DNA from 2 places in the Microbacterium kribbense genome. Region 2 is predicted to be linked to the other one. Evidence: predicted binding sites of a transcription regulator. Region 2 holds the regulator's gene; the other holds the start of a gene.
What was found. The regulator HrcA, encoded in region 2, represses chaperone genes, less so after heat shock. The targets are predictions, from matches to a motif close to TTNGCACTCGNNNNNNNCGAGTGCNAA.

Region 1 (9,759 bases), on a different contig from region 2:
GCCGTTGCCCTTGCCGGTCCAGTACTTCTGGACGCGGCTGGTGAAGTCATCCGCCAGCTTCGGCCCGGGGCGGGTGCCCTGGGCGCCTTCGAGCGAGACCGACATGTCCTTCTTGTTGCTGTAGTCGACCGTGTTGCCGTCGACCAGGTAGAAGTCCTTCGACGGCAGACCCGCGTTGACCATCAGCGGGCCGATCGTCTTGAACTGGTCGAACGAGACGACCGCGACCGCATCCGGGTTCGCCGCCTTGATCGTGGCGACCTGCGAGTCGAACTGCGCGTCACCGACGTTGTACGAGGCCTCTGCGACGACCTTGCCGCCGGTGGACTCGAACGTGCTCTTGATCGCTGCCGCCAGGCCCGTGCCATACGGGTCGTTCTGGTAGATGATGCCCAGCGACTTGTGGGCGTCCTGCGCGATCAGGTTGCCGAGCACTTCGCCTTGCAGCAGATCGCTGGGCGCGGTGCGGAAGAACAGGCCGTTCTTGCCCGGGAAGTCGGTGAAGTCCGGCGACGTGTTCGACGGCGACACGGTGAGGATGCCTGCGGCGACGTTGCCGTCCAGGATCAGCTTCGTGACGCCCGACGCAGCCGCTCCGACCATTCCGGTGATGCCCGCGCTGCGCAGCTTCGTGACCGAGGTCTCGTACGCCTTCGTGTCGGTGTCACCCTCGTCGGCGGCCGTGTAGTCGATCGTGATGCCGGTCTTGGCTTCGTTGACCTCCTGGACGGCCAGTCCCACGGCAGCCTCCATGGGCGGGCCGAGGAATGCCAGCGAACCGGTTTCGGGCAGCAGCGACCCCATCTTGAAGGTCAGCTCCGTTGCCGGCCCTGCTGAAGTGTTCCCCGACGGGGATGCTGACGGCGTGCTGCTGCAGCCCGCCATAACGAGAGCCGCGGCACTTGCCAGCGTGAGGATGGCAACGCCCCTTCCGCGGCGCAGGCCCTTAAGTCCGTTCATGGTGCTCCTTTGCTTGACGTGGTCGTGCCACGTCCTCCCACCATATGGCGAGAACGCGCCTGATGCGGCTCCGATAAGTATCGGTGCGTTAACGATCCGCGCCCGACGGGCGGGGCGGATGCCACAACCGGCATACTGTGACCCTCATCGCCGCCGGGCACCGGCATCCGCGCCTCAGGTGATGTCGGCGACGGGGTTGATCCCGGGCGCGTCGTGCGCGCGGCGCACGGCGATCAGCGAGTCGATGGTCAGGACGATCAGAGCCACCCAGACCAGGGCGAAGCCGATCCATCGCTCCAGCGGCATGTCCTCGTGCAGGATCGCGGCGCCGATGACGAATTGCAGGATGGGGTTCAGGAACTGCAGCAGGCCGACCAGGCTCAGCGGCGCGCGCCGGGTGGCGGCGGCGAACAGCAGCAGCGGCACCGCGGTGACCACCCCGGCCATCAGCAGCAGCACCCCGTGTCCGATGCCGGCGGTGCCCACCGTGATCCCAGTGGTGGCACTGACCCAGATCAGCATGCCGGCGGCGACCGGGATCAGCCACGCCGTCTCGAGGGCCAGCCCGCTGAGGGCGTCCACCGACGGGCCGATCCGGTTCTTCACGAGCCCGTAGAAGCCGAACGAGAACGCCAGCAGGAGGGAGATCCACGGCATCTTGCCGTAGCCGATCACGATGACGGTCACGGCCGCGGCAGCGAAGCCGATCGCCGCCCATTGCAGGCGGCGCAGCCGCTCGTGCAGCACCAGCACGCCCAGCAGCACCGTGACGATCGGGTTGATGAAGTACCCCAGGCTCGCTTCGATCACGTGCCCGGTGAGGGTCGCGATCAGATAGACGGTCCAGTTGACGAAGATCAGCACGCCCGCCAGCGCCGACAGCCCCAGCAGCCGCGGCTGGCGCACGATGCGGCCCAGGGCCGACCATCCGCGCATGACGGAGATGGCGATGACGCAGAACACCACCGTCAGCAGCACCCGCCAGGCCACCACCTCCCAGGGGCCGGAGGGCAGCAGCGCGATGAAGTACAGCGGGAACAGGCCCCACAGCAGGTAGGCGACGAACGCGTACGCGCCGCCGACGACGGCCGGGCGCGCGCGCGGGCCGCCGGCATCCTGCTGTGTCACTTCTCCACCTTCTCACCACGACCGGCCCCGACACGACGAAGGGTCCGCAGGCCGAAGCCTGCGGACCCTTCGCGCACAGAACTAGCGGACGACGATCGCCAGGACGTCGCGAGCCGACAGGACGAGGAACTCGTCAGCGCCGAACTTCACCTCGGTCCCACCGTACTTGCTGTACAGCACGCGGTCGCCGACGGCGACGTCGAGCGGGACGCGGTTGCCGTTGTCATCGATGCGACCCGGACCCACGGCGACGACCTCGCCCTCCTGGGGCTTCTCCTTCGCGGTGTCCGGAATGACCAGACCACTCGCGGTGGTCTGCTCGGCCTCGACCTGCGTGATGACGATGCGGTCCTCGAGCGGCTTGATGGAAACCGACACGGTCTACCTCTTCCTTGTTGAGACTGAAGACTCGTTAGCACTCTGACGTGCCGAGTGCTGATCCCAGTTTATGCATGAGTTGGCACTCACGCAACGCGAGTGCCAACTCGGCGGGTGCTCGTGCTCGCGTCCGGCAGGTGCGGATGCTGGGCGGTGCTCGTGCTCGGCGGGCGCGGGGGCCGGTGCGCCCCTACGCTGGACGGGTGCAGATGTCTGAACTGACGGCCCTGCTGACCCCGCACGGGCTGGCGCTGCTGGGCGATCTCGGGCCGATCTCCTCCACGGCCGAGGCGGCGCAGGCGGTGTCGCGGCTGCGGGCGGCCGGTGAGGCGCCCGACCTGGTCGCGGCGGTGGTCGGACAGGCGCACCTGCGGCAGAAGGCGACCGCGAAGTTCGGCGAGTTCGCGAGTCGGATGCTGTTCACCCGCGCCGGTCTCGAACAGGCGACCCGGTTGCCGGTGGCCGCGCGCCACGCCGGCCGGATGCGGGCCGCCGGCCTCACCCGCATCGCCGATCTGGGCTGCGGCATCGGCGGCGACTCCCTCGCGTTCGCCGGCGCCGGCCTGACGGTGCAGGCGGTGGATGCCGACGAGGTGACGGCGGCGATCGCCGCCTACAACCTGGCCGTGTTCGGCGCGGATGTGACCGTGACGCACGGGCAGGCCGAGACATCCGACCTGGGCGTCGTCGACGCTCTGTGGCTGGATCCGGCCCGCCGCACGGCCGGGCACCGTGAGACGCGACGGGTGGGCGCGGCCGACTATGCGCCGCCGCTGGAGTGGGTCTTCGACGCCGCGGCGAGCCGGCCGACGGGTGTGAAGCTGGGGCCCGGGCACGACCGCGCGGCGCTGCCGGCCGACGCCGAGACCCAGTGGGTCAGCGCCGACGGCTCGGTGGTCGAGCTGGTGGTGTGGACCGGTGCCCTGGCGCGGCCGGGTGTGCGGCGTGCGGCACTGGTGCTGCGCGACGGTCGGGCGCACGAGCTGACGGCAGCCGCGGATGCCCCAGATGCCGCGGTGCGCCCGCTCGGCGGCTACCTGCACGAGCCCGACGGCGCAGTCATCCGGGCGCGGCTGATCGGTACCGTGGCACAGCAGTTGGACGCCGGCATGCTCGATCCTCGGATCGCGTACCTGACCGGCGACGGCGCGGTCACGAGCCCGTTCGTGCAGTCGTTCCGGGTGCGCGAGACGATGCCCGCCAATGCCAAGGCAATCAGTCGCGTGCTGGTCGCGCACGGGATCGGACGGCTCGAGATCAAGAAGCGCGGCATGGATGTCGACCCCGCCGCATTCCGTCGCTCGCTGACGCTGCGCGGCGACGCCGAGGCGACGCTGGTGCTGACGCGGGCCGGCGGCAAGCACGTGGCGATCCTCGCCGACCGGGTCGGGTGAGGGCGGGGCGCAGTCAGCTGAAGAGGCCGCCGTGGTTGGCGGTCCACAGCAGCCAGCCGGCACTGTAGAGCACCGAGAGGATGCCGAGGGCCAGCGCCCAGCCGGCGACCACGCGGCTCTCCAGTGGGCGCCGCAGGCCGACGCTCGCGGTGACGATGGCGACCAGTCCCAGCGGGAATCCCCAGCCGACGAAGAACGACACGACCAGGCCGACGATCGCCAGGCCCAGTGCCCAGCCGGCCCAGCCGCGGTGCGGCCTTGCGGGCTCGGGCTCCAGCCATTGCGCGTCGGCCAGCAGGTCGACGTGTTCGTCCGGGCCGGCGGTGGTCGGGGGCACATCGACCGGGGCAGTCGGCAGCCGGCCGAACCCGCCGCGGTGCTCGCCGGGCAGACTCGTGCTCGGCTCGCTGCCGAGGTCGATCCCGCGCGCGGACGCGTCCGGGTTACTGGGGCCGGCCGACGCGGTCCCTTCCGACTCGCCTACTTCGTCCCCCGCCGCGTCGTCCGCCACGGCGGCCACGTCACTCGCGACACCGTCCGCCGCGGGCCGCACGCCGGCGGCGCCTTCGGTTCCCGGGCGCTCCGCCTCGCTGCGCTCGCCCAGCGATTGGTTCATCGACGCGTCATCCTGCTCAGGCGCACTCATGCGGCATCCGATTCAGCGACCTGGATCTCGGTGACCGGCAGCGTCGAGTCCGCGCCGAAGGCGAGCGTCGACGGGCGGCGACCGGCCGCGATCAGCTGACCGGCCAGGCCGGCGATCATGGCGCCGTTGTCGGTGCACAGGCGCAGCGGCGGGATGCGCACCGTCACGCCGGCCGCGGCGGCGCGCTCCAGGGCGACCTCGCGCAGGCGGCGGTTGGCGATCACTCCCCCGCCCAGCAGCAGGCGCGGCACGTCGTGCCGGGCACAGGCATCCAGCGCTTTGGTGACCAGCACATCGACGACCGCCTCGCGGAAGCCGGCGGCGACATCCGCGATCGGCACCGGCTCGCCGGCCGCCTCGCGCTGCTCGACCCAGCGGGCGACGGCGGTCTTCAGGCCCGAGAACGAGAAGTCGTAGCGGTGCGCGGCCATGTCCGACGCACGTGACAGCCCGCGCGGAAAGCGGATCGCGGTCGGGTCGCCGCCGGTCGCCGCCCGATCGATCTCGGGACCGCCGGGATAGGGCAGGCCGAGGATGCGCGCGACCTTGTCGAACGCCTCGCCGGCGGCGTCATCCATCGTCTCGCCGAGCAGCTCGACGTCCGCCGTCAGCTCGCGCACGAGCAGCAGCGAGGTGTGCCCCCCCGAGACCAGCAGCGCGACGGTCGGGTGCTCCAGCGGCTCGGCGTCGAGCACGTCGGCAGCGATGTGGCCGACGAGGTGGTTGACGGCGTAGAGCGGCTTGTCCAGCGCGACGGCGAGCGCCTTGGCGGCGCCGACGCCGACCATCAGGGCGCCGGCCAGGCCCGGACCGGAGGTGACCGCGATCGCATCGAGGTCGGTCAGCGCGACCTGCGCCTCGGCCAGGGCGGCGGCGATGGCCGGCTGCAGTGCCTCGAGGTGCGCGCGGGCGGCGACCTCGGGCACGACGCCGCCGTAGCGGGCGTGCTGTTCCATGCTGCTGGCGATGGTGTTCGACAGCAGCGTCCGGCCGCGGACGATGCCGATCCCGGTCTCGTCGCAGCTGCTCTCGATGCCCAGCACGAGCGGTTCAGGCGTCATCTCGGGTCCCTTCCTGCGCCGGGTTGGCCGCCGCGCCGCGCAGAACTCCTTCGATCCGCGCCGCAATGCCCGAATCAGGCCCGTTCCGCGCCGATTCGGCCGATTTCAGAGGAGTTCTGGCCGCCGGGTCGGCCGCACGAACGCGCAGATCGGCCTGCATCACGATCGCGTCGACGTCGTCGGGCTGGTAGTAGTGCGCCCGGCGGCCCACCTCGCGGAACCCTTCGGACGCATACAGCGCCTGGGCGACCGGGTTGTCGGCGCGCACCTCGAGAAACAGGTCGCGCACGCCGCGCGCGACGGCCTCGTCGATGAGGGCATCCAGCAGCATCCGGCCCCAGCCACGGCCGCGGGATGCCGCCGCCACGGCGATCGTCTGGATGTCTCCGTCGCGCGACCGGCTCGGCGCGCGCAACCCGCCATAGCCGGCGAGCGCGCCGCCCGATTCGAGCACCAGGTAGCGGCCATGCGGCGAGACGAGCTCGTCGCGCATCAGGCGCTCGCTCCAGGCGTCGGTGGGGAAGGATGCCCGTTCCAGCGCCATGATCGCGTCCAGGTCGTCGCGGGTGGCGGTGCGGATGGCCGCGCCGTCGTCGGGCTTCATGCGCTGACCTTCTTGGGCGGAGCCGGCGGGACCACGTCGGGCGAACGCAGGTAGAGCGCGTCGGCCGGGCCGACCACCCGGCCGGCGGCGAGCGCACGCGCCGCGACCAGCGCGATCATCGCGGCCGACACCGCGTGCGCGTCGACGCGCTCGGCGCCCTCCGCGGCCAACACCGCATCGAGCGCGTCCCGGTGGGCCAGCTGCGGCCCGGCCACCCGGATCGGCAGCCCGTCGTCGCCGATCCCGTCGTACACCGAATAGGCGAACTCGCGGCGCCGCGCGTCGGTGGCGACGGCGAACCGGCCGGGCTCGGCATCCGGCGCGTCGGTGAGGACATCATGCAGCAGGCGCTCCAGCGCGATGGCATCGTGGCTGACGACCGGGATGACCGGAATGCCCCGCCCCAGCGCGAACGCCCGCGCGGCGGCGATCCCGATGCGCAGGCCCGTGAACGGCCCCGGCCCCATGCCTGCGGCGACGTGGGTGATCTGCTCCCGCACGCCACTGCCCGATCCGGAATTGCGCCCATTGCCCGACACCGAAGCCTCCCGGCTGTCTGAACCGGAAGTTCGCGCAGTATCTGACCCGGAAGTTGAGGACGCGAAAAAGGCATCGCCGGATGCCCGCGACACGCCGCGACGCACCTCCGGATCATCGATCACCTGCTGCAGCAGCGTGCCGATCACTTCGGCATGCGCGAGCGGGTCGGCGCTGGACACCTGCGCGCGGATCACCCCGTCGGCGTCGATCAGGGCGACCGACGTGCCGAGGGAGGTGTCGATGCCGAGAATCACGTCTCCAGGGTAGTCGGCGGCTCTGGATGCCTGCCACGCGGGGATATCAGGTATGTCGCGGCCGCCCGCCGCGCCGGGGCATCAGGTGCACCGCGGCCGTCCGCCCGCCGGGCCGCGACACGCTCTACGGGCGGCGCGTGATCGTCACGGTGCGCGGGTCGGGGGCATCCTCGTCTTCCGGATCCCAGTCCGACGCGACGCCGACGGCGCGCCCGAGCTCGACCTCCCACCAGCTCTCGCGCAGGCCTTCGGCCATGCCGCGACCCCACTCGACGACGACGACCGAGCCCTCCACGTCGATGTCGAGGTCGTCCAGCTCGAGCGCCGAGCCGAGCCGGTAGGCGTCGACGTGCACCAGGGGCGGTCCGCCGACCAGCGACGGATGCGTGCGGGCGATCACGAACGTCGGGCTCTGCACCGGCCCGCGCACGCCGAGCCCCTCCGCGATGCCGCGGGTGAGCGTGGTCTTGCCTGCTCCGAGCGGACCGGCCAGCACGACCAGGTCGCCGGCCGACAGCATCCCGCCGATCTGCCTGCCGAGCTGCTCCATATCGGCCGCTGAGGCGATCTCGCGGCGTCCGGTGAGGGCATCCAGCCCGCTCACGGGGTCACTCCCGGCCAGGACTCCTCCGATCGGTGCACCGAACCCGCAGAAGCAGCCCACCAAGCACCGATCCGGCGCAGATCAGAGGAGTTCTGCCCGCCCGAGGCTCGAGCCGCGCTCACGCGAGGGCCGTGCACCGCGCTCACGCGCCGACCTGACGGCGGGGCACGCGCGGGCCGATCCGGGTGACCGTCTCGTAATTGATGGTGGATGCCGCCGCCGCCCACTCCTCGACGGCCGGAACGCCGGCCTCCGGGTCGCCGAAGAGCACCACCTCGTCGCCGACCCGCACCGCGGCGTTGCCGACGTCGACCACGAACTGGTCCATCGCGATGCGGCCCGAGACCTGGTAGCGCCGGCCGCCGATCGTGACGGGGCCGGCGTCGGATGCCTGCCGCGGCACGCCGTCGGCGTAGCCGATCGGCACGAGCACGAGTGTCGTCTCGCGCGGTGTGCGGTAGGTATAGCCGTACGACACGCCATGGCCGGCATCGACTCGGCGCACCGCGATGACGGCAGCACGCAGGGTCATCGCGGGGCGCAGCCCGAGTTCGGACGAGGTGCGGTCGTCGAACGGCGACAGGCCGTAGATGCCGAGTCCGACGCGCACGCAGTCCAGGCGCGTCTCGGGCAGCGAGAGCGCGGCCTGGGTGGCCGCGAGGTGGTGGATGCGGGGGCTCAGGCCGGCAGCGGATGCCGCGTCCGCCGCCGCCCGGAACCGCGCCAGCGAGGCCCGGTCCTCTTCGGGAGAGGTGTTCGAGAGGTGGCTGAACAGGCCTATCACACGCACCCGGCCGGTCCGCTCGAGACGGGCGGCTTCGGCGAAGACCGCGGCGGTTTCGCCGGGCGCGATGCCGTTGCGGCCCAAGCCCGTCTCGAGCTTGAGGTGCAGCACGGCGGGACGGTCGGCGGATGCCGCGTCGGCCGCGTCGTGCAGCTGACCCATCCGCGAGATGCCGAGTTCGATGCCGGATGCCACGGCATGCGCGAAGGACGTGCCGGGGGCGTGCAGCCAGGAGAGGATCGGCGCGTCGATGCCGGCCTCGCGCAGCTCGAAGGCCTCGGACAGGTCGGTCACGCCGAGCCGGGTGGCGCCGCCGGCGAGTGCGGCGCACGCGCTGCGCACGGCGCCGTGCCCGTATCCGTCGGCCTTGACCACGGCCAGCACGTCGGTTCCGGTGGTCCGGCGCAGGTGGCGCACGTTCGCCGTGATCGCGTCGGTGTCGATGACGGCCTCGCGCAGCACGCCGGGCGCGAGCGGGGTCATGCCGCGGTCCCGTCGGGGGCGGGGGCGGGGCCGGATGGGCCGGCCGGGAAGGGGCGGGATGCCTTGGCCGCCGGTGCGGCGGGGCCGGACGCGGCCCGGCCGTACGCGGCGGGGCCGGACGCGGCCCGGCCGTACGCGGCGGGGCCGGATGCCTCGGCCGGCAGCCGCTCGCTGTCGGCGACGACGTAGGCGATCGCCAGGCCCGCGTCGTGCGACATCGACAGATGCAGGGTTCCGATTCCGCGCGCGGCGACGACGTCGGCGCTCGAGCCGGTCAGGGTGAACCAGGGGCGTCCCTCGGTGTCGGGCGTGATTTCGATCTCGGTCCAGTGCACGCCGTCCGAGCCGCCGAGCGCCTTGATCAGCGCTTCCTTCGCGGCGTAGCGGGCGGCCAGCGAGCTCGCCTTCAGCGGTCGTTCGGCGGGGGCGAACAGGCGGGTGAGCAGGCGCGGCGTGCGCGCGATGGTGCGCTCGAACCGGGCGACGTCGACCAGGTCGATGCCGATGCCGACGATCATCCGGACTCCCCTCGCGCCGTGACCGGCGGCATCCTCGACCTTATCGCGCCACCCCGCCCTGCCGAGAAGGCGCATTCCACCGCGAGAAGGTGCATTCCACCGCGAAAAGGTGCCCCCCTTCTCGGCGCACGACGCACCTTCTCGGCGCACAACCCGCCTTCTCGGCGCACAACCCGCCTTCTCGGGACGGGGCGCACCGCCGGCTATTCGACCGTGACCGACTTGGCCAGGTTGCGGGGCTGGTCCACGTCCAGGCCGCGCGCGGTGGCCAGGCCCATCGCGAAGATGTGCAGCGGCACGACGGCCAGCAGCGCCTCGAACATTGGACCCGCCAGCGGGATGCGCAGCACCTCGTCGGCGAACGGCAGCACCGCGGCATCCCCCGCCTCGGCGATCACGATCACC
Region 2 (9,759 bases):
TCGGCGGACGCCTCGGCGCCGGCGACGATGAAGTGCAGCGGCACGTCGGTCAGCTGTTCCGGAACCGGTCGCGCAGGCGCGCGAACAGTCCCTGCTGGAACTCGGCGAGCTTGGGCCCGGGCGCCTTCGTGGCCTTCTTGAACTGCTCGATCAGGGCGCGCTCCTTGGCATCGAGCCGGGTCGGGGTGACCACGTGCACGCCCACGCGCAGGTCGCCGCGCTGCGACCCGCGCAGCGGCGTGATGCCGCGGCCCTTGATCGTCAGCACGTCGCCGGACTGCACGCCGGGCCGCACCTCGAGCTCGACCGGGCCGTCCAGGGACTGGATGCCGGTGGTGGCGCCCAGGATCGCATCGGGCATCGACACCTCCAGCGTCGCCAGCAGGTCGTCGCCGTCGCGGCTGAACACCTCGTGTGGCGCGACCGTGATCTCGATGTACAGATCGCCGTGCGGGCCGCCGGCGGGGCCGACCTCGCCCGAGCCGGGCATCTGCAGCCGCAGCCCGGTCTCGACGCCGGCGGGGATGTCGACCGAGACGGTGCGGCGTGCGCGCACCCGCCCCTGCCCCTGGCAGGTGGCGCAGGGGAACGGGATCGTGGTGCCGTGCCCCTGGCAGACGTTGCACGGCACGCTGGTCACGACGTTGCCGAGCAGGCTGCGCACCGTGCGCTGCACGTGCCCGCTGCCGTGGCACACGTCGCATGTGACCTCGGAGGTGCCCGGCTGGCAGCACGAGCCCTGGCAGGTCTCGCACAGCACGGCGGTGTCGACCTCGAGGTCGCGGTGCACGCCGAAGACGACGTCGCCGAGATCCAGGTTCACCCGGACCAGGGCGTCCTGCCCGCGCTCGCGACGGGAGCGCGGGCGGGCACCGCGGCCGCCGGCCGCGCCGAAGAACGTCTCGAAGATGTCGCCGAAGCCGCCGAAGCCGCCGCCTTGGCCGAACGGCATGTCGCCGCCGGCGTCGTAGCGCCTGCGCTGCTCGGGGTCGCTGAGCACGTCGTACGCGTGCGTGACGTGCTTGAATTTCTCCTCGGCATCCGCGCCCGGGTTCACGTCCGGGTGCAGCTGCCTGGCAAGACGTCGATAGGCCTTCTTGATGTCGTCCTGCGAGGCGTCCCGCGGGACGCCGAGAATCTCATAGTGGTCCTGGTCAGCCACATTCGCCTTCCTGCCCGCAGATCACGGGGTGATGTTGTGCCGGGTGCTCAGCGCGACGTGTCGTCTTCTTCGAGCAGGCGGCTCAGGTAGTGCGCGACGGCGCGAACCGCCGCGAGGTTGGTCGGGTAGTCCATGCGGGTCGGACCCAGCACGCCCACGCGTGCGCGGGACCCGGTCGCGTCGTAGTCGCCGGTGACGACGGATGCCTCGCTCAGGCCGAACGCCTCGTTCTCGCGCCCGATCGACGCGGCCAGGCCCTCCCCGTCGGCGACCATCTCGCCCATCAGCCGCAGCAGCGTCACCTGCTCTTCGATGGCCTGCAGCAGCGGGTAGATGCTGCCTTGGAAGTCGTCCTCGCGCCGCGCGAGGGTGGCGCTGCCGGCCAGCAGCAGACGGTCCTGGCGGAACTCCTCGAGCTCTTCGGAGACGACGAGCAGGAGGCTGTGCAGCACGTCGTCCAGCCGGAGCGGGCGCGGCTGGTCGCGGCGCTCGGCCAGCGCCGCCGTCACGGCCTTGGCCCCTTCGCCGACGCTGCGGCCGGTCACCAGCACCGACATCCGCGCACGCAGCTGGCCGATGTCGCCCTCGTCCAGGTCGGCCGGGGTGCCCACGATGCGCTGCGAGACCCGGCCGGTGTCCGTCACGAGGATCACCAGCACCCGGCTGCCGCCGAGGTCGACCAGTTCGACGTGCGAGACATTGGCCCGGGCGAACGACGGATACTGCACGATCGCGACCTGACCGGTGAGTCTGGTCAGCGCATGCACGGTGCGGGAGAGGATGTCGTCGAGGTCGGTGGAGCCGTCCAGGAACGCCGTGATGGCGCTGCGCTGTGCGGACGAGAGGGGCCGGAGCTCGGCGAGGTGGTCGACGAACAGCCGGTAGCCCTTGTCGGTGGGCACCCGGCCGGACGAGGTGTGCGGGGCGACGATGAGCTCTTCGTCCTCGAGCAGCGCCATGTCGTTGCGGATGGTGGCCGCCGACACGCCGAATGCGTGCCGGTCGACGATGCGCTTGCTGCCGACGGGCTCGCGGGTCTCGACGTAGTCCTGCACGATGGCCTGCAGAACCTGCAGACCGCGCTCGCTGACCATCTGCTCTCCCCTCCTCACATTGGCACTCAATGGTACTGAGTGCCAATTCTACCGAACTCGGCGGGGCGTCGTCGGCGGGGGTCAGTCCGTGAGCGCGCGCACCACCGCGTCGGCCAGGAGCCGCCCCTTCAGCGTGAGCACGATCCGCCCGTGCACCGCTTCGGTGCCGTCGACCAGGCCGTCGGCGATGAGTCCGGCGACGGCGCGGCGCCGGGGCTCGGGGATCTCGGCTATCGGCAGCCCTTCCCGGATGCGGGAGCGCAGCAGCACCGTCTCGAGCCGGCGCGCCTGTGCGTCGGGCTGCTCACGGCCGGCGGCCGGCGACTGGCCCGCGGCCAGGCGCTGCGCGTACGCGGCTGGATGCTTCACATTCCACCAGCGCACGCCGGCGATGTGACTGTGCGCCCCGGGGCCGAAGCCCCACCAGTCGGCATTGCGCCAGTACGAGAGGTTGTGCCGCGAACGGTGCGCGTCGCCGCGGGCCCAGTTCGAAACCTCGTACCAGGCGAACCCGTCGGCGGCCAGCATTCCGTCGGCCAGCTCGTACATGTCGGCTTGCAGGTCGTCGTCGGGGGCGGGCACCTCGCCGCGGCGGATCTGCCGGGCCAGCTTGGTGCCCTGCTCGATGATCAGCGCGTAGGCGGAGATATGGTCGGGCGCAAGGCCCAGCGCCGCGCGCAGCGACTCGCGCCAGTCTGCCAGCGACTCCCCCGGCGCGCCGTAGATCAGGTCGACGCTGACGTCCAGACCGGCGCCGCGCGCCGCCGCCACGGCAGTGGCCACATTGTCGGGGCGATGAGTGCGATCCAGCGCCGCGAGCACGTGCGGCACGGCCGACTGCATGCCCACCGACAGCCGAGTCACCCCGGCGCCGGCCAGGGTGCCGGCGACGGCGTCGGTCACCGTGTCGGGGTTGGCCTCGACCGTGATCTCGGCGCCGTCGGCGATGCCGAAGGTCGCCCGCACGCCGTCGAGCATCCGCGCGAGGTCGCCGGGCGGCAGCAGCGTCGGCGTGCCGCCGCCGAAGAAGACGGTGGATGCCGGTCGCACCCCGCCTGCTGCCTGCAGCACGTCACGGGCCAAGGCCACCTCGGCCAGCAGCGTGTCAGCGTACTGATCCTGACGCGCACCGCGCAGTTCGGTGGCGGTGTAGGTGTTGAAATCGCAGTAGCCGCAGCGCACCCGGCAGAACGGCACGTGCAGGTACACGCCGAAGTCGCCGGTCGCGTCTATCGCGGTGCCGGGCGGCAGCGCGCCGTCGGCCGGAGCCGGGTCGCCGATCGGAAGAGCCGAGCCCATCAGGCCGGCGACGTGTAGAGCGGCGAGATGGCCCGCAGATACCGCTGGAACAGCGCCTTGCGTCGTCGCCGGATCAGTGCCGGCATGACCCGGTAGCCGAGGGCGCGGGCGGAGTCGAAGGCCCGCACTGTGAACCACACCTCGTCGTTGTCGTACCAGTCGACCATGAACGATTCCTCGCCGCTGACGACCGATTCGCCGACGGTGCCGAGCGCGAAGCCGACCCGACGCGGCTCTTCGACGGCGAAGATGACGCGCAGTTCGGCGTCGGCGCGCATGCCAGCGACCCGGCCGTGCACGCGCAGCGTGGTGCCCGAGCCCACCCACGGCGTGCCGTCGGGATCGAAGCGCTGATCTGCTTCGAGCCGACTGGGCACGACCGGGGTGCCGTCGTGGTCGAAGGCCACGCCGGTGTACATGGGACCTGCGGCCGGGCGCACGTCTGAGACGCGCAGCCCGCCGTCGCGCAGCGCGCGCCAGGACAGCAGCGCTTCGGACGCCGTCGTGAAACGGCTCTGGCCGCTGCCGATCCGCCAGGACTGCTCGGCAGGGATGCTGCGCTCGGGAGGGTACTGCATCAGGTCGGGTGCCTGCGATGCCCCGACCGCGGCATAGTCCACCGTCTCGTCCCGGAAGGTCCCTCGGCGCATGGGCTCCAGCCTACCGACGCGATGCTGAAAACGGCGTGCACGTCATGCGCCGCCGGGCACCACCAGCCCCAGCTCGTAGGCGGCGATCACCGTCCATGCGCCAAAGGTACCGCCGGGCGCTGGGGGCCGCGCTGGCGGTGGTGGGCCCCGCCGGGTTCAGCATCTCGAACGCCACCGGGCTCACGATCGTGGCCCTGGCCCAGCAGCCCGATCGGGACGCGGCGTTCCAGACGGCGCTGGCCGTCACCGGTGACACGGTCCTGGGCACCGTGGGCACGGTCGGCTTCGTGCTCGAGATCGTCGCACAGCTGGGGATGCTGCTGGTGATCATCGGTCTGGTGCGAGTGCGGCTGGTCAACGCCTGGGTGCTGCCGCTGCCGGTGCTCGGGATCGCGGTCAACGCCGTCGTGGGGACGATGGCGGCGACGCTCGTCGCGGACCTGCTGCGTCTGGCGGCCGGAACGTGGATCGCGATCGGCCTGGCCCGCGGCAACCGTGCGCAGTGGCTCGGAGCCGCCCCGCCGCCCGCCGCTCAGGGGCGCCGGGCGCGGGCCGCCGCGGTGGACATCGCCTGACCCGGAGGCATCGGGCTACTTCTTGACCTTGCCCTCGACGTCCCCCGAGAGTGCGGCGATGAACGCCTCTTGGGGGACTTCGACGCGCCCGACCATCTTCATGCGCTTCTTGCCCTCCTTCTGCTTCTCGAGCAGCTTGCGCTTGCGGGAGATGTCGCCGCCGTAGCATTTGGCCAGCACGTCCTTGCGGATCGCGCGGATGTTCTCGCGCGCGATGATGCGCGCGCCGATGGCGGCCTGGATGGGCACCTCGAACTGCTGGCGCGGGATCAGCTTGCGCAGCCGTTCGGTCATCATCGTGCCGTAGGCGTAGGCCTTGTCGCGGTGCACGATCGAGCTGAAGGCATCCACCCGCTCGCCCTGCAGCAGGATGTCGACCTTGACCAGGTCGGCCTCCTGCGTGCCGCTGGGCTCGTAGTCCAAGGACGCGTACCCCTGCGTGCGGCTCTTGAGCTGGTCGAAGAAGTCGAACACGATCTCGCCCAGCGGCATGTCGTAGCGCAGCTCGACGCGCTCCTGGGAGAAGTAGTCCATGCCCAGCAGGCTGCCGCGGCGCCCCTGGCACAGCTCCATCACGGCGCCGACGTACTCCTTGGGCAGCAGGATCGCGGCCTTGACCATGGGCTCGGCAACCGTCGCGACCCGGCCGTCCGGGTACTCGCTGGGGTTGGTGACGGTCACCGTCTCGCCGGTGTCGGTCGTGACCTCGTAGATCACGCTGGGGGCGGTGGTGATCAGGTCGAGGTCGAACTCGCGTTCGAGCCGTTCGGTGACGATCTCCAGGTGCAGCAGGCCGAGGAAGCCGCAGCGGAACCCGAATCCGAGCGCGACCGAGGTCTCCGGCTCGTAGGCCAGCGACGCATCCGACAGCTTCAGCTTGTCGAGGGCCTCGCGCAGCTCGCCGTAGTCGCTGGCATCGATCGGATACAGCCCCGAGAACACCATCGGCTTCGGGTCGGTGTAGCCGGGCAGTGCCTGCTGCGCGGGCTTGCGGGCATCGGTCATGGTGTCGCCGACGCGGGACTGGCGCACGTCCTTCACCCCGGTGATCAGATAGCCGACCTCGCCGACGCCCAGGCCTTCGGCCGGGGTCGGCTCGGGGCTGGACACGCCGATCTCGAGCAGTTCGTGGGTGGCTCGGGTGGACATCATCAGCACCCGCTGGCGCGGCGTGAAGCTGCCGTCGATCATCCGCACGTAGGTGACCACACCCCGGTAGGAGTCATAGACCGAGTCGAAGATCATCGCCCGTGCCGGCGCGTCCGGGTCGCCGACGGGCGGCGGCACGGCGGCGACGATCTCGTCGAGCAGGTCCTCGACGCCGGCGCCGGTCTTGCCCGACACGCGCATCACGTCGTCCGGGCTGCCGCCGATCAGGTTCGCCAGCTCGGCGGCGAAGCGGTCGGGGTCGGCGGCGGGCAGATCGATCTTGTTGAGCACCGGGATGATGCGCAGATCGTGCTCCAGCGCCAGGTACAGGTTCGCGAGGGTCTGCGCCTCGATGCCCTGCGCGGCATCCACCAGCAGCACCGCGCCTTCGCAGGCGGCCAGGGAGCGCGAGACCTCGTAGGTGAAGTCGACGTGGCCGGGAGTGTCGATCATGTTCAGCGCGAAGGTCTGCGCACCGGTGGACCACGGCATCCGCACGGCCTGGCTCTTGATCGTGATGCCGCGCTCGCGCTCGATGTCCATCCGGTCCAGATACTGCGCCCGCATGTCACGGTCGGCGACCACGCCGGTCATCTGCAGCATCCGGTCGGCGAGGGTCGACTTGCCGTGGTCGATGTGGGCGATGATGCAGAAGTTACGGATCAGCTCGGGAGGCGTCGCGGACGGCTGAAGAGACTGCGTGGCGCGTGGGGACATGTTCCCCCGATTCTACCGGGGCGGCCAGCGCGGCCCCGCTCAGGTGGGCCTGCATCATGGCGTCGTAGTCTTCGTCGCTGAGCTCGTCGTACGACTTCGCCTCGCGGCGGTCCATCCGCATCCAGCGGAACATCAGGATCAGCAGCACGGGCACGTCGCCGATCTCCGCGATGAACCAGAGGAAGTCGCCGGACAGGTGCTGGTCGTGCAGCGGGTTCGGCCACCACGAGGCGGTGCCGACGATCGTCGGCGCGTGGTCGAGCACGGCCCCGTTCAGGCGCAGCAGGATGCCCGGGATCGAGTCGATCACCAGCTCGACGAACGCGAGCAGGAACTCGACCGTGATGAACAGGCTGGTCTGCGTAGCTGCCAGCGCCCCCAGCGGCAGCACCAGCAGCAGGCCCAACAGCCCCACGATCAGGCCGAGGCCCTCGTCGATCCAGCCGGCGCCCCGCAGCGTCCAGCCCAGCGGCGTCAGGAACAGGCAGAAGATCCCGGCCACCAGTGCCGAGCCGACCATCGCATTGCCGAAGATGCGGACGACCCGCGTGTGCAGCACCTTCACGACGCGGCCCGCCCCGGTGGGCCCGGTGGCCTGCTGGATCAGCTGCAGCGGCTGACCGAGCGAGATCAGCGGCGCCATCACGAAGATCAGCAGTGCGATGCGCGTGGTGAACGCCCAGCGCAGCTGGCCGCCGTAGGCGCCGAGGAAGCCGAGCTCGATGACGGCATACGAGCCGAGGCCGAGGCCGAGGAACATCAGCGTGCGGTGCAGCGGCCAGGAACCGCCGCGACGGGCGACGCAGTGCACGCCCCACAGGTACGACACGGCCGCGACCACAAGCACGCCGATCGTGAGCGGGTCGGCGCGCCAGGTGGTCAGGAAGATGGGAATGGAAGGCGTGGCTACAGAATACGCTCGTGCACGAGGACCAGATCGGAGGCGACGATGACGGTGCAGGTGGTGCTGGTGCACGGCATCCGCACGTCGGCGACGATGTGGCGCGCCCAGGTCGAGCATCTGCACGGGCTCAGGATTCCGGTCACGGCCGTGGACCTGCCCGGACACGGCACCCGCATGGACGAGCCGTTCACCCTCGACGGTGCGTTCGCGACCATCGACGCGGCCGTGACCGACGCGGCGACCCGCGGTCCGGTGCTGCTGTCCGGCCACTCCATGGGTGGCCTGGTCTGCACGGCGTACGTCGGGCGTGCAGACCCTCCCCCGGTCGCGGCGTTCATCGCGGCATCCTGCACCGCGATCCCGCGCGGAGCGGGCCTGGCCGCGTATCGCTTTCTGGCACGCCGGGTGGATGCGCTGCCCGACCATGGCATGTGGCTGGCCGAGCAGCTGACCGAGCGCACCCTGCCGCCGCAGACCCGGGCCGACTTCGGCGCCGGCGGCTATGCCTTCGCTGCGCAGGACGTCGCGCTGGCGAGCCTGTCGGTGCTGGATCTGGTCGCGGCGCTGCGCAACATCACGATCCCGATGTGGTTCATCAACGGCCAGTTCGACCAGCTGCGGGTCAACGAGCGGATGTTCACCCGACTGGTGCCGCACGCCGAGCTGATCGTGGTGCCGCGCACGACGCATCTGGTGACCGCGATGCGCCCGCGCGTGTTCAACGCGCTGCTGGATCTGGCCGTGGCGACGCTGGATGCACGCGCTCGCGGGCACGACCCGACATGAGGCCGCCGCCCACCGAGAACACCGCGCTGACGATCAGCAGCAGCCAGAACCCGCCGACCAGGCCCACCAGCAGCGCGCCCACCAGCGGCCCGACCAGCTGGCCGAGCGCCGCCGCGGTGTTCACCAGGCCGAGGTCGCGCGCGTTGTCGTCGGCATGCGGCAGCAGGTCGGTCGCGAAGGCGAGCCCCACCGTCGAGAACGCGCCGTAGCCGAGTCCGAGCAGGGCCGCCGCGACCATCGTCGTGGTCAGTGACGGGCGGATGACGATCACGATGGCAGCCAGCGCCTGCACGATCGCCGAGCCGACCGTCAGGGTGCGGCGCGCTCCGGTGCGATCGGACCACCAGCCTGACAGCACCGAGGCGATCACGACGAAGACCGTGTAGACCACGATCACCAGCAGCAGGTTGTCCTCCGCCTCGGGCTGCGGCTGCCCGAGGCCGTACATCAGGAAGAACAGGAACAGCGTGGTGGGCAGTGCGTTCCCGACGTTGGTGACGAAGCGGCCCGAGACGACCCAGCCGAAATCCCGGTCGCGCAGCGACTCCCAGCCGAAGCCGCCCGCGCACCGCGCGCTGAGTGCGGCATCCGGGGCCGGATCCGGCAGCAGCAGCGCCGCCGCCGTGCCCACGATGGCCGTGAACGCGGCGAGGGTGAGGTAGCCGGCGAGCACCGTGAGACCCAGCAGCACCACCGCGCCTACGCCGAGCACGATGCCCACCGCCTGCGAGGAACTGGCCGCTGCGGCCGCCGCGCCGCGCTGGGTCTCGGGCAGCTGATCGGCGATCATCGCCGTGAAGGCGGCCGACGCGACCGCGATGCCGATCGAGACGCCCGTCCATGCCACCCCGATCCACAGCGGGGTCTGGGCGAGTCCGGTGAGCACGAGGCAGAGGGCCGTGAGCAGACTGCCGCCGACCGCCCACGGCCGGCGCCGCCCCCAGGGCGTGCGGGTGCGGTCCGAGAGCGCCCCCGAAAGCGGGCCTGCGATCACACCGGCCACGCCGCCGACGCCGAGCACGATGCCGGAATAGACGACTCCGCGCACCCACGTGTCGGCGGCGCCCGGGGTGTTCAGCTGGCCGGGCAGCAGCAGTTGCACCGGCGTGAGCTGCACGGTCCAGATCGCGAGCCAGGCCAGCGTGAACACCACGAACCAGCCCTTGCCGACCTTGGGCCGGCCGGCCGACGGGGCGCGTGCGGGAGGCGTCATCGCTGCTCCTGGAACGTGGTGGTGCGAGTGAATCGGGTGTGAAGATCATCATGCACCCGCGGCCCGCCGCGTCACCGCAGCGGGTGCGGGGCGCGCGGGCTTTGCTGGTAGACTCACCTACTGGCTTGCGTGTGGGTTCTTCCCACACACGCCGTAGGGCACCCCTCTCGTGCTCAGCGGCACTGAACCGATCCTCCGAACGAAAGAATG

Region 1: the regulator HrcA is predicted to act here: its motif matches at 2,546-2,572, upstream of groES (co-chaperone GroES).

What each region holds. Positions count from the first base shown of each region.
Region 1 is NZ_BAABAF010000005.1:99,424-109,182, reverse strand. Features, by position in the region: gene ABD705_RS07745 (ABC transporter substrate-binding protein) at 1-960, opposite strand, end outside; gene rarD (EamA family transporter RarD) at 1,135-2,088, opposite strand; gene groES (co-chaperone GroES) at 2,170-2,466, opposite strand; gene ABD705_RS07730 (class I SAM-dependent methyltransferase) at 2,670-3,860, shown strand; gene ABD705_RS07725 (hypothetical protein) at 3,874-4,506, opposite strand; gene tsaD (tRNA (adenosine(37)-N6)-threonylcarbamoyltransferase complex transferase subunit TsaD) at 4,503-5,567, opposite strand; gene rimI (ribosomal protein S18-alanine N-acetyltransferase) at 5,557-6,171, opposite strand; gene tsaB (tRNA (adenosine(37)-N6)-threonylcarbamoyltransferase complex dimerization subunit type 1 TsaB) at 6,168-6,965, opposite strand; gene tsaE (tRNA (adenosine(37)-N6)-threonylcarbamoyltransferase complex ATPase subunit type 1 TsaE) at 7,090-7,515, opposite strand; gene alr (alanine racemase) at 7,712-8,836, opposite strand; partial or broken gene ABD705_RS07695 (holo-ACP synthase) at 9,004-9,354, opposite strand; gene glmS (glutamine--fructose-6-phosphate transaminase (isomerizing)) at 9,558-9,759, opposite strand, start outside.
Region 2 is NZ_BAABAF010000008.1:174,993-184,751, reverse strand. Features, by position in the region: gene ABD705_RS11980 (16S rRNA (uracil(1498)-N(3))-methyltransferase) at 1-44, opposite strand, end outside; gene dnaJ (molecular chaperone DnaJ) at 50-1,162, opposite strand; gene hrcA (heat-inducible transcriptional repressor HrcA) at 1,210-2,256, opposite strand; gene hemW (radical SAM family heme chaperone HemW) at 2,338-3,555, opposite strand; gene ABD705_RS11960 (DUF1990 domain-containing protein) at 3,555-4,205, opposite strand; gene ABD705_RS11955 (hypothetical protein) at 4,301-4,780, shown strand; gene lepA (translation elongation factor 4) at 4,796-6,646, opposite strand; gene ABD705_RS11945 (cytochrome c oxidase assembly protein) at 6,585-7,493, opposite strand; gene ABD705_RS11940 (alpha/beta fold hydrolase) at 7,596-8,336, shown strand; gene ABD705_RS11935 (MFS transporter) at 8,269-9,549, opposite strand.